DNA from 4 places in the Klebsiella scottii genome. Region 4 is predicted to be linked to each of the others. Evidence: predicted binding sites of a transcription regulator. Region 4 holds the regulator's gene; each other region holds the start of a gene.
What was found. The regulator Fur, encoded in region 4, represses iron uptake genes when iron is present. The targets are predictions, from matches to a motif close to ATAATAATGAGAACNACTATCAA.
Positions count from the first base shown of each region.

Region 1: the regulator Fur is predicted to act here: its motif matches at 1,924-1,946, upstream of QFI97_RS06925 (TonB-dependent receptor domain-containing protein).
Region 2: the regulator Fur is predicted to act here: its motif matches at 1,388-1,410, upstream of QFI97_RS12230 (TonB-dependent siderophore receptor).
Region 3: the regulator Fur is predicted to act here: its motif matches at 1,598-1,620, upstream of efeU (iron uptake transporter permease EfeU).

Region 1 is NZ_JARXNI010000019.1:669,740-672,849, forward strand. It holds gene QFI97_RS06925 (TonB-dependent receptor domain-containing protein) at 1-1,812, opposite strand, end outside; gene QFI97_RS06930 (Rdx family protein) at 2,054-2,335, shown strand; gene QFI97_RS06935 (nitrous oxide-stimulated promoter family protein) at 2,412-2,756, shown strand; gene sitD (iron/manganese ABC transporter permease subunit SitD) at 2,781-3,110, opposite strand, start outside.
Region 2 is NZ_JARXNI010000020.1:949,600-952,709, forward strand. It holds gene QFI97_RS12230 (TonB-dependent siderophore receptor) at 1-1,305, opposite strand, end outside; gene QFI97_RS12235 (MOSC domain-containing protein) at 1,573-2,217, opposite strand; gene QFI97_RS12240 (TonB-dependent receptor plug domain-containing protein) at 2,255-3,110, opposite strand, start outside.
Region 3 is NZ_JARXNI010000020.1:2,230,840-2,233,949, reverse strand. It holds gene QFI97_RS18165 (DUF3574 domain-containing protein) at 1-142, shown strand, start outside; gene QFI97_RS18160 (NupC/NupG family nucleoside CNT transporter) at 219-1,403, opposite strand; gene efeU (iron uptake transporter permease EfeU) at 1,677-2,516, shown strand; gene efeO (iron uptake system protein EfeO) at 2,567-3,110, shown strand, end outside.
Region 4 is NZ_JARXNI010000020.1:2,711,234-2,714,343, forward strand. It holds gene fldA (flavodoxin FldA) at 14-544, shown strand; gene fur (ferric iron uptake transcriptional regulator) at 837-1,289, shown strand; gene QFI97_RS20425 (ChiQ/YbfN family lipoprotein) at 1,369-1,701, opposite strand; gene chiP (chitoporin ChiP) at 1,749-3,110, opposite strand, start outside.

The sequences.
Region 1 (3,110 bases), on a different contig from region 4:
ATAAATGGTATAGATATTCGATGGTACGTTGGTGAATTGATCCGGGTTGCCGGAGCGCGTGTAGCGGCTATAGGCGATAAAGTTTTTATAGCTGTTGTAGAACAGCGCGGTACGCATGGTGATGCCTTCCGTCACCTCGCCCTTCATCCCCCACTCGAAGTTATCGCTGGTTTCGGTTTTCAGATCGGTATTGCCGATCAGCGCGTACTGCGCCCGTCCGGCATAGCTGGAGCCGAGGTTCCATGAGCCGTACAGCTGGCTGGCGTTCGGGAACTGCGCGCCGCGCTGGTACTGCAGGTAGGTCATCAGGCGCGGAGTCATATCGTACTGCAGGGTCAGCGACGGCAGCGCCTGGGTATCGGAGTTCTTACCGTACAGCGTCGAGACGGCGGAGCCGGTCAGCACGCTGCTGTTGGTGGTCAGATCCGAGAGGTTCTCAGGCTTGGTCGATTGATGCACTACGCGAATGCCCGGGATCACGGCGAAGTTATGGCTGTCGAGATCGAAGTTAATCTTATCCTGCACGAAGCCGGCGATGATGTAGCCGCGGCTATCCGCTTCCGGCTGCATGATCGCGCTGTAGACGCTCGGTACCGGCGACTGGCTGAACGGACGCTGGGTTTTGGTGGTGCTGGCGTTGAGGCCGCCGCTCAGGTCATGACGGCCCACGGATTTGGCCAGCGCGGTCTGGAATCCCCAGGTGTCGGTGTCAAAGTTCGAGTTCACGGTCTCCATTGCCAGGGAGGTGCTATCCGGCATATAGGTCCAGTCATGGGCCTCGGTATGCTGGTAGTAGACCTTAGTCGACACGCTATCGATATAGTCGTTCATCGGCGTCCAGTCGTCTTTCAGGCTCAGGCCCCAGCGACGCGTCTGGCTGGTCTGGTTGGCGGTGCCGATAACGCTGCCGCCGCTGGAGTCCCAGGTGTCGTAGTGCGTATGGTTGGTTTTATGGTAGTAATCGAAGGTACCGGTCAGCTTGTGCTCTTCATTTGGCTGCCAGATCCCGGAGGTCATAAAGGCGTCGGAGTGCCAGTTGGCCGGATATGAATCGACCGTCCCGCTGTTATTTTCCGTTTCCTGACCGTCGCGACGGCTGTAGACGAAGATCCCGCGCAGGGTCTCATCGCCGCCGGCGATGGTGACGCCGTTGTGCCAGCTGCGGTCGGCGGAGTCGTAGCCGCTGCGGTAGCCAAAGGCGCTGGTTTTACCCGAGTGCAGATAGTCATCGGCAGATTTCGGACGGAAAGAGACGTTACCGCCGATGGAGCTGTTGGCCGTTTCGCTGGAGGTGGCGCCGGACTGAATATTGATGCTACCGTACATGTACGGGTCAATGTAGTCGCGGCCGATGCCGAAGGTGTTGAGGCCCGCTCGGCTGACGTAGCTGCGTCCGGTGGCGTTTGGCTGGGCGATGCCGTCGACGTCGATCCCGACGCGGTTGCTCTCCATGCCGCGAATGTTGTAGCCGGTGTAGCCGCCGCGGTCGAAGCCGCTTTTACCGTTGCCCGAACCGCCGCTGGCGCCGGTGGCGCCAATCAGCGGCTCATAGCGCATGATGGAGCCAAAATCTTTCGCGCCTTTATCCTGCAGATCCTGAGCGCTAATGGTGTGTTCGCTGCCTGCCTTCAGCTCGGGCGCGGGTGCGGTCACGGTCATCAGCTCCGAACTATCATCGGATGATGCATCGCTGGTGAGATTTTTATTGGTGCTGTCAGCCGCCCCGGCGGAGGTCTGATAAATTGCTGCGAGCAAAGAAGTCACCAGCAGGCTTTTTTTAAACCATGCTGTTGATTGAGTGGATTTGTACATAGTAGCCACGCCTTGATAATTATTAGTATCGGCTCACGCGTTACTTCCAGATTTGTCGATTCACCCCGTTATTTCCCTGCGCTGGCGAATTCATTCCCTGTAATTTTGCGAATACTAATGATAAGTATTTCCATTTGCAACTAATTCATTATATCTCCACATTTTATTCATAAAGTTGCTTACAATTCGGCTTAACGATTAACTAACCTGATCATTCAGGTAGGAACTATTGAGGATAACAATGACTAAGCGCGCCATTACCATCACCTACTGCTCCCAATGTAACTGGATGCTGCGCGCCAGCTGGATGGCGCAGGAGCTGCTGCACACCTTCAGCACCGATATCGGCTCGGTAACGCTGGTGCCGGGAACCGGGGGAATATTCACCATCAGCGTAGACGATGTGCAAATCTGGGATCGCAAACAGGACGACGGTTTCCCCGATGCGGCGGAGCTCAAGCGTCGGGTACGCGATGTCTGCTTCCCGGAAAAACCGCTGGGGCACGTGGATAAGCCGGCCTAATCCTCAGGGAGTAACCGGCTGCACCGCGCCGCCTTAAGGTGTATTATAGGTGCATCTTTGTTGCCGGGGGCAGGCTATGGCGGGTAAACGTATCGATCGCGAAAAAGAGACCATCAGCAGGATGATTTCGCTCTATCGGCGCCGCTGCCCGGAGGCTACAGGCGACGCGGAGCACTATCAGGCGCTCAATGCCTATGCCGACAAGCGGCTGGATAAATGCGTGTTTGGTGAAGAAAAGCCGGCCTGCAAGCAGTGCCCGGTGCACTGCTATCAGCCGGCAAAACGCGAAGAGATGAAGCAGATCATGCGCTGGGCGGGGCCGCGAATGCTCTGGCGCCACCCGATATTAACCATTCGTCATCTGATTGATGACCGGCGCCCGGTACCCGAGCTGCCGGAAAAATACCGGCCAAAAAAATAGCCGGCACCTTTCCGGGCCCTGGCGCTAGCCGCGGCCCTCGACCTCTGCGGAGTCGGCCTGCGTCTGGCTATCGCGCATCGAAGTATAAACGAACGTAATGATGAACAGCGCGGTGAACAGCACCACGATGGTGGGCGCCGGGGCGCTATCGAGATAAAACGACAGCCAGACGCCGCCCAGCGAACAGCTCACGGCGAGCGCCACCGCCAGCAGCAGCGCGCTGATAAAGCGCCGCGTCAGCAGCAGCGCGATAGCGCCCGGCGCTATCAGCAGCGAAATCGACAAAATAATCCCCACCGCTTTCAGCGTCGCGACGATAGTCAGCGCAATCATACACAGCAGCCCGTAGTGCAG
Region 2 (3,110 bases), 1.8 Mb from region 4:
ATTCCACACCATCTCATCCTGCAGATAGAGCCCGGTTTGATAGTAGCGGCGGTTATTGTTATCGCTGTAGGTGACGGTGTGTCCGGTTTGGGCTGTATAGCCGCTAAACGGATCGAGCGGCGAGGCGCCGCCGGCACCGGTCCATAAATCGTTGCGGAAGCGGTGGTATTCCGCGCCGAGGATGAGGGTATGCGCCAGCTCGCCGGTACTAAAATCGGCGCGCAGGCGGTTATCCGTGGACCACGCGTCCAGCGAGCCGCGAGAGCCGCTGTAGCCGCGGGAGAGCATATTCTTGTCGTCAACCCAGCCCACCTGATACACCTGATCTAACGAGACGTTGGTGTGGGTATAGCTGCCGGCGGAATAGGCCGACCAGACGTCGCTGAACTGGTGATTAAATTCATAGCTGTAGATCTGCTCGCGACGCTGATAGCCATCGGACGGATCGCCTTCGTTGGTGCCGGTGGAGAGCTTACGCCCGTTGTGCGCGTAGCGGGTGCCGTCCAGCGGCAGCGAGCCGTGATAGCCGCCCGACGGATCTTTTTGCAGATAGGCGCGCAGCAGCAGAGAAGTGTCGGTATCCGGCTGCCAGAGCAGGGACGGCGAAATGGCGTAACGCTCTTCGCGGGAATTGTCATACTGGGTATCGCTGGAGCGCGTCATGCCGATAATCCGATAGGCCCACTGGTCGTTAATGGCATCGGTATAGTCGAAGGCGGCGCCTTTGGTATTTTGCGTTCCGCCGCTAAGACGGAAATGACCTTCGGAAGTGAACTGCGGGCGCTTCGAGGTCAGGTTGACCACGCCGCCCGGCACGCTTTGCCCGTACAGCGCGGAGGAGGGGCCGCGGATGACGTCCACCCGCTCGATAAACCACGGATCGACCTGAATGACGTTGTGGCTCCCGCCATCGCTCATCAGGCGCATTCCGTCGAGGAACAGGTTGTCCACGTCGCCGCCGTGATAGCCGCGCAGGGAGACGGTGTCAAAACGCGTCGCGCCGCCGCCAAAGCTTGAGTAGACGCCGGGCGTGTACTGCAGCGCCTGGCTAATCGTATTCGCCCCCTGGTCGGCCATTTGTTGTCGGGTAATGACCGACACCGACTGGGCGGTAGTAATCAGCGGCTGATCGGTTTTGGTGGCCCCGGCGGAGGTCTTTGCGCTATAGCTCGTGGTCGGCGTGCTGGCGGAATCGACGGGCTGGGCGGTGACGACAACCGTCTCTTCCGCAAGGCCTGCGAGAGGGAAGGCGGTAGCAAGGGCGCACAGCAAGGCGGAGCGTTTGAAGGTGACGCGAGCGATCATTGCATAATCCTGAAGTTACGCAGCCTGGTACTCCCTCCTGTACGCCGCCACGAGTAAAAGCGAAAGTGTCAATTTCCGTCATAAAGTAATGCGAATTATTATTGTTTATTTTTTCGTTATCAAGTTGTAATTGGCGCACAGGAAAGTAAAACCCTATGATAAATATGGTGTTTATCGGCGCATGCGTGGCGGACAGGGGATGTCGCGGCGAAAGCCGCCGCGCCGGGCTACCAGATTTAGTAGCCCGACGCTAAGGAACTGCGGGGGCTAAGAGCGGCTTTGCAGACGTAGCAGAGCCAGCGCTCTCCAGCCATCGGCAAGGAACGGCATGGCTGAGAGCGCCAGCAGCTCTTCAGACGTACCGCCGTCGCTAAAGACGATGGCCTGCACCCGGCTAAGCGGCCAGCCCTCCGCCGGCCGATCGAGCAGCACAAAGCTGTCGCTGCAGCCGGCCTCGCCGGGGGTGAGTACCCGGTAAAACCAGCCGTTGCGCGACTGCTGGTGCATCAGTTCCGGGGCGTGAGGGTCCCGTAGCCGCTCGGCCATAGTCTGACAGGCCACGCGTCCCCAGGAGATCTGGATTTCAGCGTTGCCGAGGCGAAAAACATCCCCCGGACAGACGTTGGCTTCCGTCATCCCCCGGGTGGAAAAGTTCTCACCGAACAGTCCGATATGCAGCTGCTGCCCCGCCAACGCCGGATAGCGTTCGCGCCAGTAGTCGTAATGCTCCCGCGCGTAGTGCATCAGCGCGCAGTCGGGATCGGCAAAATGCTCCTCAATACCGTTTTCTGCCTGCAGACCGTGGGTGTTGAGAAAGACGCGTCCGCTTAACGCCGTTTTACGCAGGGAACCGTCCGCCTGGCGCTGGTTGCCGAGAATGCTGCGCAGCATTACCGGAAAATCTGCAATCATGATGTCCTCCTTCTTCTCCGCCGCGGCGGAGAAGGTCTCAGAATTTATATTCCACGCCGGCCCAGAAGTTACGCCCTTCCTCAATAAATCCTTCGCCGTAGTAGTAGCGGGTATCGAAGAGGTTATTGACCGAGGCGTTGACGCTAAAACCGTGGCCGATGGCGTAATCGGTCCGCAGATGGGTGATGGCAAATCCCGGCGCTTTTTGCGATCCGTCGCTATTGCTATAGCTGGAGGTGCGCGCCTCTTCAGAGAGCGTGATTTGCAGCGGCTCGACGGGCTTGAGCGTCAGCCAGGCGGTCAGCGTCTGCACCGGCAGGTCGGTGACCTTGCCCGCCTCTTCGCGTTTGGCATCAGCATGAATCAGACCGTAGCTTAGCCCGACGTCGAGCAGGTCGAACGGCGAGCCTTTGATCCCCACATCCAGGCCGGTATAGTCAACCCGGCCGCTGTTTTGGTTCTGCACCGTATCGGCATCGATATTGATCGCCAGGATGGCGTCGCTGACCCGGTTATAGTAGGTGCTTATCTCGTAGGCCCAGCGGTCGTTGAGGTGTCCATTCCAGGTCAAATCGACGCCGCGGGCGCGCTCGGGCTTGAGCTGCGGATTGACCAGCGCAATCTGGTCTTTCGACGGTTTCGAGGTGGTATAGCGCTCTTTGAGCGTCGGGAAGCGGGTGCGATCGGACCAGGAGAGTGACAGGGTATCTTCGTTGCTAAAGCGGTAGCGAGCCATTGTTTCCCAGTTAAACGCGCTCTGCCGGTTGTCGTCGTAATGGGTAAGGCTGCCGTTCTTTTCGTGCTTCATTCCCTGAAGGCTGTTGCGCCAGTCATAGCTCATCCCGGCGACGAGGTCGAGATTATCCGCCGCCGCCCACTGGTATTCGCTGGCG
Region 3 (3,110 bases), 480 kb from region 4:
GCAGAGCAAGGCGCTGATGTTGATCCACGGTAAAGATGCGAAGAGCGAAGAGGGGATTGAAGCGCTGCGCACGCTCTACAAGTCGCGCTTCGCCCAGGAGTCAGTGATGCGCGTCGATCGGCAGGTTTGCGTCCATTTCTGAATAACGTTTGTTTCTAAATAAAAGGCGGGGCATAGCCCCGCCTTCAGAATGCTGATATTCGCAGCGTGCGCCTGGCTTACAGCACCAGCCCGGCGAAGCTGGCGGAGAGCAGGCTTACCAGCGTCGCGCCGTAGACCAGGCGCAGGCCGAAGCGGGAAACCGTATTCCCCTGCGGCTCATTAAGCCCTTTAATCGCGCCGGCGATAATGCCAATAGAGGCAAAGTTAGCAAAAGAGACCAGGAATACCGACAGAATACCCAGCCCGCGCGGCGTCATGCCGGCAGCAATTTTCTGCAGCTCGATCATCGCGACAAATTCGTTGGCTACCAGCTTGGTCGCCATAATACTCCCGGCGTTCAGCGCATCGCTTAGCGGAATACCAATCAGCCACGCCAGCGGATAAAAGACGTAGCCCAGAATCTGCTGGAAGCTGAGGCCAAATACCGTAGCGAAGAGGGCGTTGATGGCGCTGATTAAGGCAATAAAGCCGATCAGCATCGCCAGAATAATCATCGCCACTTTGAAGCCAGCCAGAATATATTCGCCGAGCATTTCAAAGAAGCTCTGCGATTCATGCAGCTTCTCCAGCTTAATCTCTTCTTCGCTGCCCGGTCGCGTCGGGTTAATAATTGACAGCACAATAAAGGTGCTGAACATATTGAGGATCAGCGCCGCGACGACGTATTTCGCGTCCAGCATGCTCATATACGCGCCGACGATCGACAGCGATACCGTCGACATCGCGGTGGCGGCCATGGTGAACAGACGACGAGAGGAGAGATCGCCGAGCACGCCTTTATAGGCAATGAAGTTTTCCGACTGCCCGAGGATCAGCGAGCTGACGGCGTTAAAGGACTCGAGCTTACCCATGCCGTTGACTTTTGACAGCAGGGTGCCGATGACGCGAATAAAAATGGGCAGAATGCGCCAGTGCTGGAGAATGCCAATCAGCGCCGAGATAAAGACGATCGGGCACAGCACGCCGAGGAAAATAAAGGCCAGGCCTTTTTCACTCATGCCGCCAAATACAAAACTGGTGCCTTCAGCGGCAAAACCGAGTAATGAGGTGAAAAAGCCGGAGATATTTTTAACTACCCACAGGCCGCTTTCGGCGTGGAGAAAAAAGAATGCCAGCGCAATTTCAATAACAATTAACTGGATAATATAGCGAATGCGGATTTTTTGTCGGTCATAGCTGGCAAGCCAGGCAAGGCCGAGGATAACCACCAGCGCCAGCAGGAAGTGTAAAAACTGTGTCATATTATTCTTTTCGCAGGTAAATAAGGCCGCTATTTAGCCACAGTCGCTACGCCCGGTAAATATCTGCCGCGAAAAAACCGCCGATCCTGCCCGCCGCCGCTGGCGCAGGCGAATACTTTCCTAAGTAATTATTTAACAGCGATTAATTTACAACTCGTCATCATTCTCTACACATTTCACTTGTGTTTCTGATTATTGTAATGATAATCACTATCAGAAATATTTACCTATCTTTGCATCCGTTGACCGCGGCTCACATTTAAGGATGTTGGCATGTTTGTTCCATTTCTCATCATGTTACGTGAAGGCCTGGAAGCAGCGCTGATTGTCAGCCTGATCGCCAGCTATCTGAAACGCACTCAGCGTGGAAACTGGATTGGCGTAATGTGGATTGGGGTCATCCTCGCGGCGGCGCTGTGCCTCGGGCTGGGGATCTTTATCAACGAAACAACCGGCGAATTCCCGCAGCGTGAACAGGAGCTGTTTGAGGGCATCGTGGCGCTGGTCGCGGTCTGTATCCTGACCTGGATGGTGTTCTGGATGCGCAAGGTGTCGCGTAACGTGAAGCAGCAGCTGGAGCAGGCGGTGGATAACGCCCTGCAGCGCGGCAATAACCACGGCTGGGCGCTGGTGATGATGGTCTTTTTTGCCGTGGCGCGCGAAGGCCTGGAGTCGGTATTTTTCCTGCTGGCGGCGTTCCAGCAGGATGTCGGTATCTGGCCGCCGCTGGGCGCGATGCTTGGCCTCGCCACCGCCGTCGTCCTCGGTTTCCTGCTGTACTGGGGCGGCATCCGCCTTAATCTCGGCGCGTTCTTCAAGTGGACCAGCCTGTTCATCCTGCTGGTCGCCGCGGGCCTTGCTGCCGGCGCCATTCGCGCCTTTCACGAGGCCGGGCTGTGGAACCACTTCCAGGACGTGGCGTTCGATCTGAGCGGCGTGCTGTCGACGCACAGCCTGTTCGGTACGCTGCTTGAAGGGATCTTCGGCTATCAGGAAGCGCCGACCGTCAGCGAAGTGGCGGTGTACTTTATCTATTTGATTCCGGCGCTGGTGCTGTTTGCGCTGCCGCCGCGTAGCAATCCAGCAGCCTCGCGTACCGCTCCGCTTAAGTAGGGCGCCCGCAGGTGTAAATAGTGACCACATACTTATCGAAAGGGATGATCATGATGACTCATTTTCGCCGTAATGCGCTGCAGCTTGCCGTCGCAGCGTTGTTCAGCTCCGCCTTCTACGCCCAGGCTGCGGATATTCCGCAGGTAAAAGTGACCGTTAATGACAAGCAGTGTGAACCGATGAACGTGACCGTGAAAGCGGGTAAAACGCAGTTTATCATTCAGAACCACAGTCAGAAGGCGCTGGAGTGGGAGATCCTCAAAGGCGTGATGGTGGTGGAAGAGCGTGAAAACATTGCGCCGGGCTTTACGCAAAAGCTGACGGCTAACCTGCAGCCGGGCGAATACGACATGACCTGCGGCCTGTTGACCAACCCGAAAGGTAAGTTAATTGTCACCGGCGCGGCCACCAAAGACTCGGCGAAAGCCGATGCGCTGCTGAGCCTCGGCGAAGCGATTACCGCCTATAAAGCCTACGTCACGGCGGAAACTGCCCAGCTGGTTACCGGCACGAAGGCCTTCACCGACGCGGTGAAAGCGGGCGATATCGAAAAAGCGAAAGCGCTGTATGCCCCGACGCGTCAGCACTACGAAC
Region 4 (3,110 bases):
GGTTATTTTACTCATGGCAATCATCGGCATCTTTTTTGGCAGCGACACCGGCAACACCGAAAATATTGCAAAAATGATCCAAAAGCAGCTTGGTAAAGATGTTGCTGATGTTCACGACATTGCCAAAAGCAGCAAAGAAGACCTGCAAGGTCATGATATTCTGCTGCTGGGCATCCCAACCTGGTACTACGGTGAAGCGCAGTGTGACTGGGATGATTTCTTCCCGACGCTGGAAGAGGTCGATTTCAACGGTAAGCTGGTAGCCCTGTTTGGCTGCGGCGACCAGGAAGACTACGCTGAATACTTCTGTGACGCGCTGGGTACCATTCGCGACATCATCGAACCGCGCGGCGCAACCATCGTCGGCCACTGGCCGACTGCAGGCTACCATTTTGAAGCCTCTAAAGGTCTCGCCGATGACGACCATTTCGTCGGTCTGGCTATCGATGAAGACCGTCAGCCTGAGCTGACCAACGAGCGCGTAGAGAAGTGGGTTAAACAGATTTCTGAAGAACTGCATCTCGAAGAAATCAAAAACGCCTGATCGTTAAACGGCGCTACCTTCGGGTATCGCCGTATTGATAGGTAAAAGCAATAAAACTAATAGCTACAAGTTTTTAACTTTTAATCACATATCTGTACAATGTCCTCTGATTTAACGAGGAGACGTGACACAGTTTGTAGCGTGTGCCTCGTTTTTGACAGCATACAAGGCTCGATGCTTGCGGTTTTCATTTCATCATGGCAGTTCTATAATGAGACGCATTACATCGGGTGATTCTCTGTATTACTTCCGCTAATGGAAGTAGATCGTTTAGCAACAGGACAGATTCCGCATGACTGACAACAATACCGCATTGAAGAAGGCTGGCCTGAAAGTCACACTTCCACGATTAAAAATTTTGGAAGTGCTGCAGGGGCCGGATAACCATCACGTCAGCGCGGAAGATTTATACAAACGCCTGATCGACATGGGTGAAGAGATCGGTCTGGCTACCGTTTATCGCGTACTGAACCAGTTTGATGATGCCGGCATTGTTACCCGCCATAATTTTGAAGGCGGTAAATCCGTTTTCGAACTGACGCAGCAGCATCATCACGATCATCTGATTTGCCTCGATTGTGGCAAAGTGATCGAATTCAGCGATGACTCCATCGAAGCGCGTCAGCGTGAAATTGCCCACCGTCACGGTATCCGCCTGACCAACCACAGCCTGTACCTGTACGGCCACTGTGCAGAAGGCGATTGCCGCGAAGATGAACACGCGCACGACGCGGTGGAAAAATAGTTTCCCGCAGCGTAAGCAGCAAAAAGCCAACCCGCAGGTTGGCTTTTTTTATGCCCGCAAATACGGAGTACGAGGGAAATCAGGGCCGGGTATTGTTGCTGCGGATCTCTTTCCAGATCTGGTCGCAGCGGGCTTTCACCGCCTGATCGTTGCCGGTGCGGGTCGCCAGGATACACTGCTGATAATCCAGCACGCGCACGCTTTCCTGATTAGCGAACTGCTGATGCTGCTTATCCTCTTTAAGAACGTTCAGCACGCTCTGGCACGCCTGAACTTTATCCGGATTCCCTTCTGCCGTATTGATGCAGGCGCTGTAGGCATCCTTCAATTTAGTATCTTCTTTTGGCGCCGGTGACTGCGTACAGGCCACCAGACCCGATGCCATGATGGCGATGAGCAATAGCTTCTTCATAATCAACCTCACGGGCTGGCGGCAGGCTTACGCCCGCCGCTACGGCATCAGAAAATAGTGAACGGGGCAATAACCATAAACTTCACGTCGCGCTCATCCTGGAAGATGTTGCCGTAACCGCCGCTCCAGCTTGGAATATCGGAGTGGTTGTCGTACTGAGTGAAGTGGAGTTTGAACAGCGTTCCTTTCGCCCGGCCGTCCTGCACGGTATACATGGCATCGAGGCTGTAGGCCGACTCTTCCAGACGTTTGTCCGCGTTGTAGTACGCATCGGGCGTCGCCATTTTGCCTGGTTTCGCATCCCACGCGTAAACGTAAGACGCGCCAAACGCCCAGCCCGGCATATTCCAGTTTTTCATGTCGTACATGGCGCCGAAGAACACGGCTTTTTCGCCGTTGGCGTTGAAGTCTGAGCGGTTATCCCACCACACGTCCAGGCGACCGTTAGAGGATGCGTAGGTTGGAGTCATACGCTGCAGGAAGTAGCCCTGCTGACCTTCAGCCTTCACCCAGGTGCCTTCCAGACGCAGGTCCAGCACGTCGGCAACCTTGTAGCCAAAGGTTAGCGCCTGTAGCCAGGCGGTGCCGTCATAAATATCGTTCGCGCCGCCGTTGCTGACCTTATCGCGGGTACCGTAGAACTGATAGCTGGTGCTTAACGGAGCGCCGGCGACGTCAAATTTATAGCTGGCCTTAGCAAAATACTGGTCGATATAGCCTTGAGCCTGGCCAAACGCGGCTTCCAGCACGAGGTCATTTTTAAAATCATATTTGGCGCCCAGAGAGTGCAGATAATCGACTTTCGTCTTCTTATCGTTCTGATAGAACTCATCCATCTCAATGTGCCACGGCGCTTTGTATTCGTTCGTCCACATGTAGGAGAAACTCAGCGCGCCAGAGTCGCCGTAATCAAAGTTGGCTCCGGCTTCGGCACCTTGATAAGTGCCCGGCATAAAGCTCCAGTGCGGAGCCAGCAGCGTTTGCCCGGTTGGCTGAATATAGCCAGCGCGCGCCCACGCCGGGCCATACTTAAATTTTGCCGCCGCTTTATAGAGGCTAATCCCGCTCTTGTCGCCGGAGTAATCTTCGTCGTAGGCTTTATTTCTTGAGGAGAAGGCAATTTCGTTCGGGTGACCGCTTTCGCTGCTTTCCGCCATTTCAATTGCGGTAAAGGCAGCCACGTCAATACCAAACATATCGGCAGCATAGCCGGACTGGAAATCCAGGTTGGCGTTCCAGGTTGAATGCGAAAGGTTGGTTTTGTACTTATCGCCGTCGGTGACGTCTTTACGGTCGCGCTCACGCTGCCAGTAATAGATACCGCCGGTTAACGTGGAATCATCAATAAAACCTGCTGCGCTGGCCTGCGGAACAACGATCCAGCTCGACATCGCGGTGACGGCGGCAAT